Regions from separate parts of the Streptomyces sp. NPDC048297 genome, predicted to be linked through region 1. Evidence: riboswitches for the same ligand, from Rfam matches in the RefSeq annotation. Region 1 holds a riboswitch; the other holds the start of a gene.
The links. A riboswitch is a leader RNA that binds a small molecule or an ion and turns the genes downstream of it on or off. The one in region 1 is predicted to bind S-adenosylmethionine.
Positions count from the first base shown of each region.

Region 2: linked by a shared signal. The riboswitch ahead of thrC (threonine synthase) and the one ahead of ACGFYV_RS22460 (aminotransferase class V-fold PLP-dependent enzyme) in region 1 are both predicted to bind S-adenosylmethionine.

Region 1 is NZ_JBICZA010000020.1:41,494-49,266, forward strand. Features, by position in the region: gene ACGFYV_RS22445 (hypothetical protein) at 1-171, opposite strand, end outside; gene ACGFYV_RS22450 (rhomboid family intramembrane serine protease) at 325-1,116, shown strand; gene ACGFYV_RS22455 (Lrp/AsnC family transcriptional regulator) at 1,113-1,394, shown strand; gene ACGFYV_RS22460 (aminotransferase class V-fold PLP-dependent enzyme) at 1,475-2,851, opposite strand; SAM riboswitch class IV at 3,051-3,167, opposite strand; gene trpD (anthranilate phosphoribosyltransferase) at 3,252-4,316, opposite strand; gene ACGFYV_RS22470 (cytochrome bc complex cytochrome b subunit) at 4,700-6,358, opposite strand; gene ACGFYV_RS22475 (Rieske 2Fe-2S domain-containing protein) at 6,355-7,413, opposite strand; gene ACGFYV_RS22480 (c-type cytochrome) at 7,410-7,773, opposite strand, start outside.
Region 2 is NZ_JBICZA010000028.1:70,721-78,493, forward strand. Features, by position in the region: gene ACGFYV_RS27220 (NADH:flavin oxidoreductase) at 1-931, opposite strand, end outside; gene groL (chaperonin GroEL) at 1,165-2,787, opposite strand; gene ACGFYV_RS27230 (cold-shock protein) at 3,137-3,343, opposite strand; gene ACGFYV_RS27235 (MoaD/ThiS family protein) at 3,776-4,051, opposite strand; gene thrC (threonine synthase) at 4,048-5,334, opposite strand; SAM riboswitch class I at 5,352-5,492, opposite strand; gene ACGFYV_RS27245 (glucosyl-3-phosphoglycerate synthase) at 5,645-6,628, shown strand; gene ACGFYV_RS27250 (trehalose-6-phosphate synthase) at 6,814-7,773, shown strand, end outside.

The sequences.
Region 1 (7,773 bases):
CGACTCGATCGTCTCACTGACGACCTCGCGCTCCTCGACGCTCGGCTCACCGGCGAGGTCCAGGTGGACGTACTCGACGACCTTGGACACGCGCGTCACGTCGAAACGGGTGAGGTTGCCGCAGAGGGTGCAGCGCCACCGGGTGGTGGCGGTCGGCAGGGGTACCGTCATCGTGACTGTTCGCTTCCTTCTCGGGCCGGCGCGCGCCGCTCCCCGACGCGTGTGGGTCGTAACCCTACGGCCTGGCGGCTCCTCGTCGCCCGTCCGTCCACGGCGGCGAGGCGGTCTGTGCCACTGCGTCCGGTTACGTCATGCTCTGTATTCATGATCAGCGACGCGACCACGACAGCCGGCCGGACGTCCAGGGCCGTCCGGGGCACCACGGCACCGATGACGTACCTCCTCATCGCCCTGTGCTGTCTGATCTTCGTCCTGGGCCCGGCCTCCGGGCTCACACCGACGTACGGTTCCGGGAACGCGCTGGCCGCCGCGCAGCGCGCGTACTTCCGGCACTGGGGGGTGATCCCGGCCGAGCTGTTCCGCGCACCCCTGGGCCAGGCCCTCGCCCCGGCCACGGCCCTGTTCGTGCACGGCAGCTGGGTGCACCTGCTCGGCAACATGCTCTTCCTCTTCGTCTTCGGGGTGATGACCGAGGAACGGATGGGCCGGGTGGAGTTCACCCTCTTCTACGTCGGCTGCGGTTACCTGGCCCTGCTCGGGTACGCGGCCGCCAACGCGAGCTCCCCGCAGTCGCTGGTCGGCGCGTCCGGGGCGATCTCGGCGGTCCTCGGTGCGTTCCTGTACCTGTTCCCGCGCGCCCGTGTCACCAGTCTCCTCCCCTTCCTGTTCTTCCTGCCGCTGCGCTTCCCGGCCTGGATCGTGCTGCCGTTCTGGGCCGCCCTGCAGTGGCTCGCGGCGAGCCGCGCACCGCAGGGGCCGGGGGTGGCCTACCTGGCGCATGTCGTCGGCTTCGGCCTCGGCTTCGGTTACGCGTGGGTGCGCTACGGCAGGGGGAAGGGCCCGAAGGGCGTCCTCAGAAGGGTGGTGGGGGGAGACGGGCGGGCTAGAGTGAGGGCCGCCCAGGCTCCGGCACCCAAGGGAGAGAACCAGCCGTGATCACCGCGATCGTCCTGATCAAGACCAGCGTGGACCGGATCCCCGAGATCGCGGAGCAGATCGCTTCGCTGGAGTCCGTGAGCGAGGTCTTCTCCGTCACCGGTACGTACGACCTGATCGCGATGGTGCGGGTGCGGCAGCACGAGGACCTGGCGGACGTCATCCCCGGGCGGATCAGCAAGATCAAGGGTGTGGAGGCGACGGACACGCACGTGGCGTTCCGGACGTACTCGCAGCACGACCTGGAGGCCGCTTTCTCCATCGGGCTGGACGGCTGAGGGGCCACCTCGGCTTCCGAGGGGCACGGGCTCACCCGCGCCCCTTGGTACATGACCCGCACGTCGGCTGGATCAGCAGGTCACACCGCCGGGACGCAGCGGCCCTCCTCCGTGCGGTACTGCCACTTCGCACCCTCGGTGACCAGTTCCCGCACCGCGTTCACGAAGCGCTCGACGTGCTCGTCCGGGGTTCCCGCGCCGAAGCTGACGCGGATGGCGTTCAGGGACTTCTCGCCCGGCGTGGCCTCGGGGGCGCCGCATTCGCCCTGGGTCTGGGGGTCGGTGCCGAGGAGGGTGCGCACCAGCGGGTGGGCGCAGAACAGGCCGTCGCGGACGCCGATGCCGTACTCGGCGGAGAGGGCGGCGGCGAAGTGGGAGCTGTTCCAGCCCTCCACGACGAAGGAGATCACGCCGACGCGCGGGGCGTCGTCGCCGAAGAGGGAGAGGACCTTCACCTCGGGGACCTCGGCGAGGCCCTCGCGGACCGTGCGGATGAGGTGCTCCTCGCGGGCGACGAGCGAGTCGAAACCGGCCTCGGTGAGCGCCTTGCAGGCGGAGGCGATGGAGTAGGCACCGATGACGTTCGGGGAGCCGGCCTCGTGGCGGGCCGCGCTCTCGTGCCACTCCACGTCCACCCCGCCGTCCTGGCGACGGGATACGGCGCGGCTCGCGCCGCCGCCCGCGAGGTACGGCTGCGCGGCCCGGAGCCAGTCGGCGCGGCCGGCCAGCACACCGGAGCCGAAGGGCGCGTACAGCTTGTGGCCGGAGAAGGCGACCCAGTCGACGTCCAGGTCCGTGACCGACACCGGGTGGTGCGGGGCCAGTTGGGCGGCGTCCAGGACGATCCGGGCGCCGTGCGCGTGCGCGGCGGCGGCCAGTTCGCGCACCGGCCACAGCTCGCCGGTGACGTTGGAGGCGCCGGTGACGCAGACCAGGGCCGGGCCGTCGCCCCCTTCGGCGGACACGGTGCGGCCGACGAGGGCACGCTCCAGGGTCTCGACGGCCCGGAGCGGGGTGCTCGGCGCGTCGAGGTAGGTGACCTGGGCGTCCTGCCAGGGCAGCAGCGAGGCGTGGTGCTCGGTCTCGAAGACGAAGACCTGGCAGCCGGCGGGGAGCGCGCGGGCCAGGAGGTTCAGGGAGTCGGTGGTCGAGCGGGTGAAGACCACCTGGTCGGCGGCGCGGCAGTCGAGGAACTCGGCGACCGTGCGGCGGGCGTTCTCGAACAGGTCGGTGGAGAGCTGGGACAGGTAGCCGGCGCCGCGGTGGACGCTGCCGTAGTAGGGGGCGTACGCGGCGACGTCGTCCCAGACGCGCTGGAGGGCGGGGGCGCTGGCGGCGTAGTCGAGCGCGGCGTACGTGACCTCGCCGCCGGTGACGAGCGGCACGGTGACATCCCGGCCCAGAACGGGCAGCGGGGTACAAACGGACTGGTCGGCGGCAGCGGTGAAGACAGACATGGCGAACTCCCGTGAGGCAGGCCGGAGTCACCGCGCGAGCGGGCATGCTCAAGCGCGGTGCGCAGTGGCACAGAAAGGTGAAAAGAGAAAAAGGGGGTGCGGAGGCGGGGCTCAGCGGCCCTATCGCATTCGCTTGCTCACGGAAGGCTCCCTCGAACGACCAGGACCCCTGGCCCCGCACTTCTCACAGTGCGTGAGGGGTCCGCGCTTGCCGTAGACCTCGCTGCCTACGACCTGGTCTTCACCCGGGGCACCCCGCCACGGACGGAGGGTTGCCGGACAGTCGGCCGGGGCCTCATGACTGTCACTCATGACCTGATCCGTATCCTGCCACACGGCCTTCGGCGCGCACAGCGCAGTCCGCCATCCGGACTGCGCCGTGCGTCACATGGGGCCGGAGTCAGCGGTGGGTGGCCTCGATCCAGCGCTCCAGCGTCCGCTTCGCCGCGCCGGAGTCGATGGACTCGGCGGCCTTGGCCATCCCCTCGCCGAGCTGCTCGGGCAGGGAGGCGTCCGTGGGGTGCAGGGCGACGAGGGCCGCCGCGGAGTTGAGCAGGACGGCGTCGCGGACCGGGCCCTGCTCGCCGTCCAGCAGGCGCCGTGCCACCTGAGCGTTGTAGGCGGCGTCGGCGCCGCGCAGGGCGTCGACGGGGACGAGGCCGATGCCGACCTCACGCGGGTCGAAGACCTCCTCCGTGACCTTGCCGTCCCGGACCACCCAGACCCGGGAGGTGGACGTGGTCGTCAGCTCGTCCAGGCCGTCGTCGCCCCGGAAGACCAGCGAGGAGTTGCCGCGCTCGGCGAGGACGCCGGCCACGATGGGCGCCATGCGCGGGTCGGCGACGCCGACCGCCTGGGCGCGCACCTTGGCCGGGTTGGTCAGCGGACCGAGGACGTTGAAGGTCGTCCGGATGCCCAACTGGCCGCGTGCGGCCGCGACATGACGCAGCGCGGGGTGGAACTTCACCGCGAAGCACATGGTGATGCCGGCTTCTTCGGCGACCTCGGCGACGCGCTGCGGGCTCAGGTTCAGGTCGACCCCGAGCTTCTCCAGGACGTCGGAGGAGCCGGAGGCGGAGGACGCGGCGCGGTTGCCGTGCTTGACGACCTTCGCGCCGGTGCCGGCCACGACGATCGAGGACATCGTGGAGATGTTCACCGTCTTGGCGCCGTCGCCGCCCGTGCCGACGATGTCGACCGCGGGGCCGGGCACCTCGATCACGTTGGCGTGCTCGTACATGGTCCTGACGAGCCCGATGATCTCCTCGACCGTCTCGCCCTTGGACCGCAGCGCCACCATGAACCCGGCGATCTGGGCGTCGGTCGCCTCGCCGCGCATGATCCGGTCCATCGCCCACGCGGTCTCGTCGGCGGACAGGTCGCGGCCGTCCAGCAGCCCGTTCAGCAGGGCGGGCCAGGAACGGCCCGCCGCGGTGTCGCCTCCAGCGGGGGTCACAGCGCTCATCAGCCGCTCCAGTCGAGTGCACAGGTGTGGATCGTCGTACACCACCCTATCCACCCGTGAGCTTGACTCTGTCGGGGATCTTGGTGGTCTGCTCAGTCTCTGGCGGACCGCCAAGACCTCGGCCGGGTGATTCCGTGCTGGTCCAGGTAGTTCTGGAAGGCGGTCGCGCGGTCAGAGAAGGGACTTGCTCACCAGAACGGGCACGGAGCGACAACGGGCACCTCGACAACTGCATCGGTCCTTGAACAGAGCCGAGCATGCCCGTTGATCATGCTGCCCCGCCGGGGATCCTCAAGATCCCCGACAGAGTCAGGCTGAGCACGGAGAAGGACCCCGTCCGGAACCGGACGGGGTCCTTCTGCCGTGGCGTGGCGACGCGGGGATCAGTGGTGGCCGTGGCCGCTCGTGATCTCCTTGTACTCGTCGACGGTCGGCTTCTGGATCTGGTTGTCCTCGCCGAAGTAGGCGTTGGAGAGCTTGGCGCGCAGCTTCTCCTTGCCCTTCACCTTGCGCTCGACGCCGTTCTCGTCCACCGCCGGGCCGATCTGCGCCGGCTCGTACTGGTGGTGCGCCGTGAGCGTGTGCAGCTGCTCCTGGCTGAGCGGCTCGTGGACCTCGATGAACTCACCGTGCGGCAGGCGCTTGATGATGCCGGTCTCGCGACCGTGCAGCACCTTCTCCTTGTCCCGGCGCTGCAGGCCGAGGCAGATCCGCTTGGTGATGATGAACGCGAGGACCGGACCTGCGAAGAAGCTGATCCGGACGAACCAGGTCACGTCGTTGATCGACAGGTGGAAGTGGGTGGCCCACAGGTCGTTGCCACCACCGACCAGACCGACCATGTACACGGTCACCCAGGCGACACCGAACGCGGTACGCGTCGGGGCGTTGCGCGGGCGGTCCAGGATGTGGTGCTCGCTCTTGTCACCGGTGACCCAGGACTCGATGAACGGGTACACCGCGATCGCCGCGAGGACCACGCCGAAGAGGACCAGCGGGATGAACACACCGAGGACGAGCGTGTGGCCCCAGAAGTTGATCTCCCAGCCCGGCATGTAGCGGACCAGACCCTCGGCGAAGCCCATGTACCAGTCGGGCTGGGCGCCGGTGGACACCTGGTCCGGCCGGTACGGGCCGATGGCCCAGATCGGGTTGATCTGAGCGACCGCCGCGATGGCCGCGATGACGCCGAAGACCAGGAAGAAGAAGCCACCGGCCTTCGCCATGTACACCGGCAGCAGCGGCATGCCGACGACGTTCGTCTCCTTCTTGCCGGGGCCCGCGAACTGCGTGTGCTTGTGGTAGAAGACCAGGATCAGGTGGCCGACGACCAGACCGAGCATGATGCCCGGCAGCAGCAGGATGTGGATCGAGTAGAACCGGGCCACGAAGTCGTGGCCGGGGAACTCGCCGCCGAAGAGGAAGTACGAGATGTACGTGCCGACGATCGGCATGGACAGGATCGCGCCCTCGGTGAAGCGCACACCGGTGCCGGAGAGCAGGTCGTCCGGGAGCGAGTAACCGGTGAAACCGGTGAACATGCCGAGGACGAACAGCAGGAAGCCGAACAGCCAGTTGATCTCACGCGGCTTGCGGAACGCGCCCGTGAAGAACACGCGCATCATGTGCACGAACATGCCGGCGAGGAAGATCAGCGCGGCCCAGTGGTGGATCTGCCGGATGAGCAGGCCACCGCGCACCTCGAAGGAGATGTGCAGGGTCGAGCTGAACGCCTCGGACATCAGCTGTCCCTGGAGCGGGACGTAGCTGCCGTGGTACTCCACCTCGTTCATCGACGGGTGGAAGAACAGCGTCAGGTAGACACCGGTCAGGATGATGATGAGGAAGCTGTAGAGGCAGACCTCACCGAGCATGAACGACCAGTGGTCCGGGAAGATCTTGCGCATGTTGGACTTGGCCAGGGAGTAGATCCCCAGCCGGCCGTCCGCCCAGTCGGCGATGCGCTCGCCGGCCGGAGCCTTACCGCGCGAGGTGCCCGCCGCGCCGGCGGACGAATTCGATGCGTTCGATGCAGTACTCATCCGCGCTCCCAGAATGCAGGACCGACGGGCTCCGCGAAGTCACCGAGAGCCTGGAGGTAACCCTCTTCGTTCACGCCGATGCGCAGCTGCGGCAGGGCGTGACCGGCGGGACCGAAGATCACTCGGCCGCCGTCGGAGAGGTCGAAGGTGGATTGGTGGCACGGGCACAGCACGTGGTGCGTCTGCTGCTCGTACAGGGAGATCGGGCAGCCCACGTGGGTGCAGATCTTCGAGTACGCGACGATGCCCTCGTGCGACCAAGCGAGCTCTTGCTTGTCCCTGATGTTGTTCGGCTGGAGCCGGATGATCATCAGGGCGGCCTTGGCGATCTCGTTCTGGAAGTCCTCGTCGGTCTCCTCCAGGCCCTCGGGCTTGGCGAAGGTCAGCGAACCGACGGCGACGTCCTCGGGACGCAGCGGCTCGTTGGTGTTCATGTTGACGAGGAGCTTGCCCTTGGCCCACAGGGTGTGGCGAAGCGTCTTGTGGGGCAGCGGGCCGAGGTCGCGCAGCAGCATGACGCCGGAGAGCGGCACCAGGGCCAGCGCACCGAACATCGTGTTGCGGATCAGCTTGCGACGGCCGAGCGCGGACTCCTTGGCGCCCTGGCGGAAGTCGTCGAAGACCTTCGCGCGGACCTCGGGGGACGCCTCGATGGGGTGGCGCTCGTCGGCGACCTCCGCGTCGGACATCAGGGTGCGGGCCCAGTGGACCGCGCCCGCGCCGATGCAGAACAGCGCCGTACCGAGGGTCAGGCCCAGCGCGAAGTTCAGCGCGCTGAGGTGACCGATCGGGAAGACGAAGACCGACTTGTCACGCGGGATCGTCACGTACGAGGCGATGAAGCCGACGGTGGCCAGCATCGACACCGTGAACAGCAGGGCGACCACACGCTCGGACCGCTTGGCGGCCCGCTCGTCGATGTCCTGGATGCGGTGCTCATGGGGCGCCAGCCCCGGGTCGGCGAACGGGTTCTCCTCGTCCGCGACGCTCACCACGCCGTGCGCGTGGCCCTGCTCTGCGGGCAGGTTCTCTTCTGGAATGTCTTGGCTACTCATGACTTCTTGGCCTTTGCGGTCCGAGCGGCGACCCAGACGGCGACCGCGACCAGCGCGCCGAGGCCGAAGATCCAGGCGAACAGACCCTCGCTGACCGGCCCGAGGCCGCCCAGCTCCAGACCGCCCGGGTTCTCCGTCTTGCTGCCGTTGACCGCGTCGAGGTACGCGATGATGTCCTTCTTGTTCTTCTCCGACAGCGTGGTGTCGGGGAAGGACGGCATGTTCTGCGGGCCCGTCTGCATGGCCTCGTAGATGTGCTTCGGCGCTACGCCCTCGAGGTTCGGTGCGTACTTGCCCCGGGTGAGGGCACCGCCCTTACCGGTGAAGTTGTGGCACTGCGCGCAGTTGGTGCGGAACAGC
Region 2 (7,773 bases), on a different contig from region 1:
CCGAGCCGACGGTGATGACCGGCTTGCCGGTGAGCTTCTTGGTCCAGCCCGCGAGGTTGAGGTCGGAGCCCTCGAACTCGGGGAGCCAGTAGCGGCGGGTGGAGGCGTGGAAGACGTCGACGCCGGCGGCGGCCAGCGGGGTGAGGATCGCCTCCAGCTCCTCGGGGGTCTCGGCGAGACGCGCGGAGTAGTCCTGCTGCTTCCACTGCGAGAAGCGGAAGATGACCGGGAAGTCGGGGGAGACGGCCTTGCGGACCGCCGCGACGATCTCGGCCGCGAACGTGGTGCGGGCCACCGGGTCGCCGCCGTAGGCGTCCGTGCGGCGGTTGGTGCCCGCCCACAGGAACTGGTCCACGAGGTAGCCGTGGGCGCCGTGGAGTTCGACGCCGTCGAAGCCGATGCGCTCGGCGTCGGCCGCGGCCTGGGCGAACGCGTTGACGACGTCGTCCAGGTCCTCCTGGGTCATGGCCTTGCCCGTGAGCTCGGCGCCCTCGGTGACCAGGCCGGACGGGCCGACCGCGGGAGCGTCCGCGAACGGCGGCTCGCCCTGCTTGCGGACCATGCCGATGTGCCACAGCTGCGGCACGATCGTGCCGCCCGCCGCGTGCACGGCCTCGGCGACCTTCGCCCAGCCCGCGAGCTGCTCCTCGCCGTGGAACCGGGGCACACGGTCGCTCTGGCCGGCCGACGCGTGACCGACGTACGTGCCCTCGGTGACGATCAGGCCGACACCGGCGGCGGCACGGCGGGCGTAGTACGACACCACGTCCTCGCCGGGGATGCCGCCCGGGGAGAACATCCGGGTCATCGGCGCCATCACGATCCGGTTGGGCACGGTCAGCCCGCCCAGCCGGATCGGGCGGGACAGGATCTGGGCGGCGCGGGAGGCGGCGGGCGCGGTGCCGGGTGCCGAGCCGGGCGCGGTGTCGATCGCGGTGTCGGGCGTCGTGGCGGTCACGTAGGGGGCTCCTCGTGAGTAGCAGTATTGACCGGTCAGTATGTGCACGCGCATTGGTGCATATTCTTAAGTGAACGAGAGTACGGCCCCCGGTATTCCGCCCGCCCCCGGGCCTGTTGTGATCCCGGACACGCCCGAGGGCGGCACCCCCTGTCGCAGACAGGAAGTGCCGCCCTCGGTAAGGACGTCGATCAACCAGAGGCCGATCAGAAGTCCATGTCACCGCCCGGCATGCCGCCCGGAGCAGCCGCGGCGGCCTTCTCCGGCTTGTCGGCGATGACGGCCTCGGTGGTGAGGAACAGCGCGGCGATGGAGGCGGCGTTCTGCAGCGCGGAACGGGTCACCTTCGCCGGGTCGATGATGCCCTCGGCGACCAGGTCGACGTACTCGCCGGTCGCGGCGTTCAGGCCGTGGCCCGGGGTCAGGTTGCGCACCTTCTCCACCACGACACCGCCCTCAAGGCCGGCGTTGACGGCGATCTGCTTCAGCGGGGCCTCAAGGGCGAGCTTCACGGCGTTGGCGCCGGTCGCCTCGTCACCCTCCAGCTCCAGCTTCTCGAAGACACCGGTGGTCTGCAGCAGGGCCACGCCACCACCGGCGACGATGCCCTCCTCGACGGCGGCCTTCGCGTTGCGGACGGCGTCCTCGATGCGGTGCTTGCGCTCCTTGAGCTCCACCTCGGTGGCGGCACCGGCCTTGATGACCGCGACACCGCCGGCGAGCTTCGCCAGGCGCTCCTGCAGCTTCTCGCGGTCGTAGTCCGAGTCGCTGTTCTCGATCTCGACGCGGATCTGGTTCACGCGACCGCCGACCTGCTCCGAGGAGCCGGCGCCGTCGACGATGGTGGTCTCGTCCTTGGTGATGACGACCTTGCGGGCGCGGCCCAGGAGGTCCAGGGTCGCGTTCTCCAGCTTGAGGCCGACCTCCTCGGAGATGACCTCGCCGCCCGTGAGGATGGCGATGTCGCCGAGCATGGCCTTGCGGCGGTCACCGAAGCCCGGGGCCTTGACGGCGACGGACTTGAAGGTGCCGCGGATCTTGTTGACGACCAGGGTCGACAGGGCCTCGCCCTCGACGTCCTCGGCGATGATCAGCAGCGGCTTGCCCGACTGCATGACCTTCTCCAGCAGCGGGAGCAGGTCCTTGACCGAGGAGATCTTGGAGTTGGCGATGAGGATGTAGGGGTCCTCGAGCGACGCCTCCATGCGCTCCATGTCGGTCGCGAAGTACGCCGAGATGTAGCCCTTGTCGAAGCGCATGCCCTCGGTGAGCTCAAGCTCCAGACCGAAGGTGTTGCTCTCCTCGACGGTGATGACGCCTTCCTTGCCGACCTTGTCCATGGCCTCGGCGATCAGCTCGCCGATCTGGGTGTCGGCGGCGGAGATGGACGCGGTGGAGGCGATCTGCTCCTTGGTCTCGACGTCCTTCGCCTGCTCCAGCAGGGCGGCGGAGACGGCCTCGACGGCCTTCTCGATACCGCGCTTCAGAGCCATCGGGTTGGCACCGGCGGCGACGTTGCGCAGGCCTTCCTTGACCAGGGCCTGGGCGAGAACGGTCGCGGTGGTCGTACCGTCACCGGCGACGTCGTCCGTCTTCTTGGCGACTTCCTTGACCAGCTCGGCGCCGATCTTCTCGTACGGGTCCTCGAGCTCGATCTCCTTGGCGATGGATACACCATCGTTGGTGATCGTGGGGGCGCCCCACTTCTTCTCGAGGACGACGTTGCGGCCCTTGGGGCCGAGCGTCACCTTGACGGCGTCCGCGAGCTGGTTCATGCCGCGCTCGAGGCCGCGCCGCGCCTCCTCGTCGAACGCGATGATCTTGGCCATGTGAAGTGGTCCCTCCAGGACTGGGGGTGATTCCTTCGGACCGCGCCCGCGCCCGCGACGGACGGCTCGCCGGCCTGTGGTTCCTTGCCCCACGTGGCCTGCGGGCCTCACCGACCCGGTCCTTTTTTGTCACTCTCACCTTCAGAGTGCTAACGCCAATGATTAGCACTCGGCATGGTCGAGTGCAAGCGGCTCACGGGATGTGGGAGGTGGCGTCAGCCGCGCGCGAACAGGGCGACGAGGACGCGCCCGGGGCACGGCCAGGTCACGTCCGGGCACGCCGAAGGGCCCGTGCCCCAGGAGGCACGGGCCCTTCGAAGAAGAACGTCGTTTTCAGTCGACGCGTGCTTCAGCCGGTCGCCAGCCGGACCATGTCCGCCTGCGGGCCCTTCTGGCCCTGCGAGATCTCGAAGTCGACCCGCTGCCCCTCTTCCAGGGTGCGGTATCCGTCCATCTGAATCGCGCTGTAGTGGACGAAAACATCCGCACCACCGTCGACCGCGATGAAGCCGTACCCCTTCTCCGCGTTGAACCACTTGACGGTGCCCTGAGCCATGCCCAACTCCCCTATTACTGGCCCTTGCACAGATCCGCACTTCGCGGATCCGGGTCAGACCTCACCCCCCAATCGGTCGGGGGCGTGCGCCGGAACGCGTCGACCGCGGCTGAATGTATCTGTCCAACTGCCGTCTGCAACAGGTCAATCGGACGAGAAATCTGGACGTGACCGGTCCGGAATGTGGCGAGAAGTCGCCCGAAGGCAGGGCAAGTCGGGCCCCGCAAAAACCACAAATGCCGCATATAACCCGAGCCTTTTGGCTATTTCTTATCGGGTGCGCGGCATCTTTTCAGGGCCCCCACCCCGTCCGGGCGGGAACGCGTTCCCCAACTGTACCGCGCTCAATCACACAGAATGACCCCCTCCGCTTCTCTCACGGAGGGGGCCATTCGATGAACAGTCCGTAGCTGTCGTCGCCTTGGGGAATTCTCAGCCGCCGGCGACGGCCGGAATGATCGAGACGCCGGCCCCGTCCGGGACGGCCGTCTCCAGGCCCTGCTCGAAGCGGACGTCGTCGTCGTTCACGTACACGTTGACGAAGCGGCGCAGCTTGCCCTGGTCGTCCAGGACGCGGGCGGCGATCCCGGTGTGGTTCTTCTCCAGGTCCGCGATGACCTCGGAGAGGGTCCCGCCCTCGGCGGGGACCTCGGCCTGACCGCCGGTGTAGGTGCGCAGGATCGTGGGAATGCGAACGGTCACGCTCATGATGCGAGGCCAGCCTCTCGGAAGGAGTCCAGGGTCGGGCGGATGGTCGCGGTCAGGCCGGTGCCGGCCACCGCGTCCAGGGTCTTGAGGCCGTCACCGGTGTTCAGGACGACCGTGGTGAGCGTCGGGTCCAGGACGCCGTTCTCGATCAGCTTCTTCGTGACGCCGACCGTCACACCGCCCGCCGTCTCGGCGAACACGCCCTCGGTGCGGGCCAGCAGCTTGATGGCGTCGACGACCTGCTCGTCCGTCACGTCCTCCACGGCACCGCCGGTGCGGCGCGCGATGTCGAGGACGTACGGCCCGTCGGCCGGGTTGCCGATGGCCAGCGACTTGGCGATGGTGTCCGGCTTCTGCGGGCGGACCACGTCGTGCCCGGCCTTGAACGCGGTCGACACCGGCGAGCAGCCCTCGGCCTGGGCGCCGAAGATCTTGTACGGCCGGTCCTCGACCAGACCGAGCTTGATCAGCTCCTGAAGACCCTTGTCGATCTTCGTGAGCTGGGAGCCGGAGGCGATCGGGATCACGAGCTGGTCCGGCAGCCGCCAGCCGAGCTGCTCGCAGATCTCGTACGCCAGGGTCTTGGAACCCTCGGCGTAGTACGGCCGCAGGTTGACGTTGACGAAGCCCCAGCCCTCGCCGGCCGAGTCGCCGATCAGCTCGGAGCAGAAACGGTTCACGTCGTCGTAGTTGCCCTCGATGCCGACGAGTTCACCGCCGTAGACCGCGGCCATGACGATCTTGCCCTGCTCCAGGTCGTGCGGGATGAACACGCAGGAACGGAAGCCGGCGCGGGCGGCGGCGGCGCCGACGGCGCCGGCCAGGTTGCCGGTGGAGGAGCAGGAGAGCGTGGTGAAGCCGAAGGCGCGCGCGGCCTCCAGGGCCTGGGCGACGACACGGTCCTTGAAGGAGTGCGTCGGGTTGCCGGAGTCGTCCTTCACGTACAGGCCGCCGGTGACGCCCAGCTCGCGCGCCAGGTTGTCGGCCTTGACGAGCCTGGTCCAGCCGGGGTTGATGTTCGGCTTGTCGGCCACGTCGGCCGGGACCGGAAGCAGCGGGGCGTAACGCCAGATGTTCGCGGGGCCGGCCTCGATCCGCTTGCGCAGTTCCTCGGGCTCGTAGGCCGAGAAGTCGTACGCGATCTCCAGCGGGCCGAAACACTCCTCGCAGGCGAAGACCGGTCCGAGGGGTACCCGGTGACCGCACTCGCGACAGCTCAACGCCGCGGCGGGGCCGAGGTCGACGGTGGGATTTCCGGTGCTTGCAACTGTCTGCACAGCCATGGAGGCGAGGCCCTTTCTCCTCATCTTCCTCACGACGCACTTCGCCGCGAGACGGATTTGGCACCTTCCCTAGCCGGGAGCCTCGCGTGAACGAGTGACCGACTGGAGGGTTGCCGGGGCTTCATCGGGCCGTATCCCTCTGCCCCTCTGGATGAGCGGTATTCGGTTGTGAACGCGGGCGACCCCCGACAGGCGGTGGTCATCGGCGTTGTTCAAGACTGTAACCGAAGGCCAGGACAGTTGAGAGAGTCGTCCGAACCGCGAGATGGATCATCCACCGGGTGATCACGACAGTGAGGAGCCGCAGACCGTGCTGGAAGAAGTCGAGCGCTGGCTGGCCACCCGCTCCTGGTCCATGGCCGACCGACCGCTGCACCGGGTGCTGGCCGCGAAGCAGCGCACCGGCCAGTCCGTCTCCGTCGTCCTGCCCGCGCTCAACGAGGAGGAGACCGTCGGCGACATCGTCGCGGCGATCCGCCGCGACCTCATGGGACGGGCCGGGCAGATCCCGCTGGTCGACGAGATCGTCGTCGTCGACTCCGGATCCACCGACCGCACCTCCGAGGCGGCGGCCACCGCCGGCGCGCGGGTCGTCCACCGCGACAGCATCCTGCCGCGCATCCCGGCCGTGCCCGGCAAGGGCGAGGTGCTGTGGCGCTCCCTGCTGGTCACCAGCGGCGACATCGTCTGCTTCGTCGACGCCGACCTGCGGGAGTTCTCCAGCGACTTCGTCCTCGGCATCGTCGGACCGCTGCTCACCGACCCGGACGTCCACCTGGTCAAGGCGATGTACGACCGCCCGCTCACGGTGTCCGACGACGGGCTCCCCCCCGCCGCCGGCGCCGCCGGGCAGGGCGGCCGGGTCACCGAACTGATGGCCCGCCCGCTGCTGAACATGCACTGGCCGCAGCTGGCCGGCTTCGTGCAGCCGCTGGGCGGCGAGTACGCGGCCCGCCGCTCCCTGCTGGAGCAGCTGCCGTTCCCGGTCGGGTACGGGGTGGAGCTGGGCATGCTGGTCGACGCGCTGCACCTGGTGGGCCTGGACGCGCTGGCCCAGGTCGACGTGGGCGTGCGCAGGCACCGGCACCAGGACGGGCAGGCGCTGGGCCGGATGGCCGCCGCCATCTACCGCACGGCACAGCTCCGGCTCGCCCGCGGGCACCTCGTGCGGCCCTCCCTCACCCAGTTCGAACGGGGCGAGGACGGGTTCGAGCCGCGCACCTACTCGGTGGACACCGAGGAACGGCCGCCGATGGCGGAGATCGCGGAGTACGCGGCGCGCAGGGTGGCGTGAGGGGCGCGCGCGGAAGCGGTCGGCGGCTGGGCCCGGCTTGGCGCGGCTGTGCGCGGCTGTGCCCGGCTGTATTCGGCCGTGTCTGGCTGTGATCGGCTGTATCCGGCTGTATCCGGCTGTATACAGCCCCCTTCCGGGGCAGACCGTGCGTTTGAGCGTTTCCGGGCCGGGCTAGGTTCAGTCTTATGGCTTCCACCCACGGTGCTGAGGTGCTGGTCGCGTCCAACCGCGGCCCGGTTTCGTACGAGGTCCGCGAGGACGGTTCGCTGCACGCCAAGCGGGGCGGCGGGGGGCTGGTCTCGGGGCTGTCGGCGATCGGGCCGGAGGCCGGCGCGGTGTGGGTGTGCGCGGCGCTCGGCGCGGGCGACCGCGAGGCCGTACGGCGCGCGGGCGGCGGGCCGCTGCCGGACGAGGACACCGGCGGGCAGCGGGTGCGGATGCTCGGCATCGACCCGGAGGTGTTCGCGGGCGCCTACAACGGCATCGCCAACTCGGTGCTCTGGTTCGTCCACCACATGCTCTACCAGACCCCGCTGGAGCCGGTCTTCGACGCGGAGTTCCGGCGGCAGTGGGAGGCCTACCGGGCCTACAACCACGCCTTCGCCGAGGCGCTGGCCGAGGAGGCGGCCGAGGGCGCGGCGGTCCTGATCCAGGACTACCACCTGGCGCTCGCCCCCCGGATGCTCCGCCAGCTCCGCCCGGACCTGCGCATCGGCCACTTCTCGCACACCCCCTGGGCGCCCCTGGACTACTTCCGCCTCCTGCCCGACGACATCGCGGCCGAGCTGCTCACCGGCATCCTCGGCGCGGACCGGGCGGCGTTCCTGACCCGGCGGTGGGCGGACGCGTTCACCGACTGCTGCCACGCGATCCTGGGCCCCGGTATCCCGTCCGGGACCCGGATCGGGGTGCACGGGCTCGGGGCGGACGCGGACTTCCTGCGCGAGCGGGCGCGGCGGCCGGACGTGTCCGAGCGGATGGCGACGCTGCGGGAGGAGATCGGCGAGGGGCGCCGGACGATCGTCCGGGTGGACCGGACGGAGCTGTCGAAGAACATCGTGCGCGGACTGCTGGCGTACCGGCGGCTGCTGACCGACCACCCCGAGTGGCGCGAGCGGGTGGTGCATCTGGCCTTCGCGTATCCG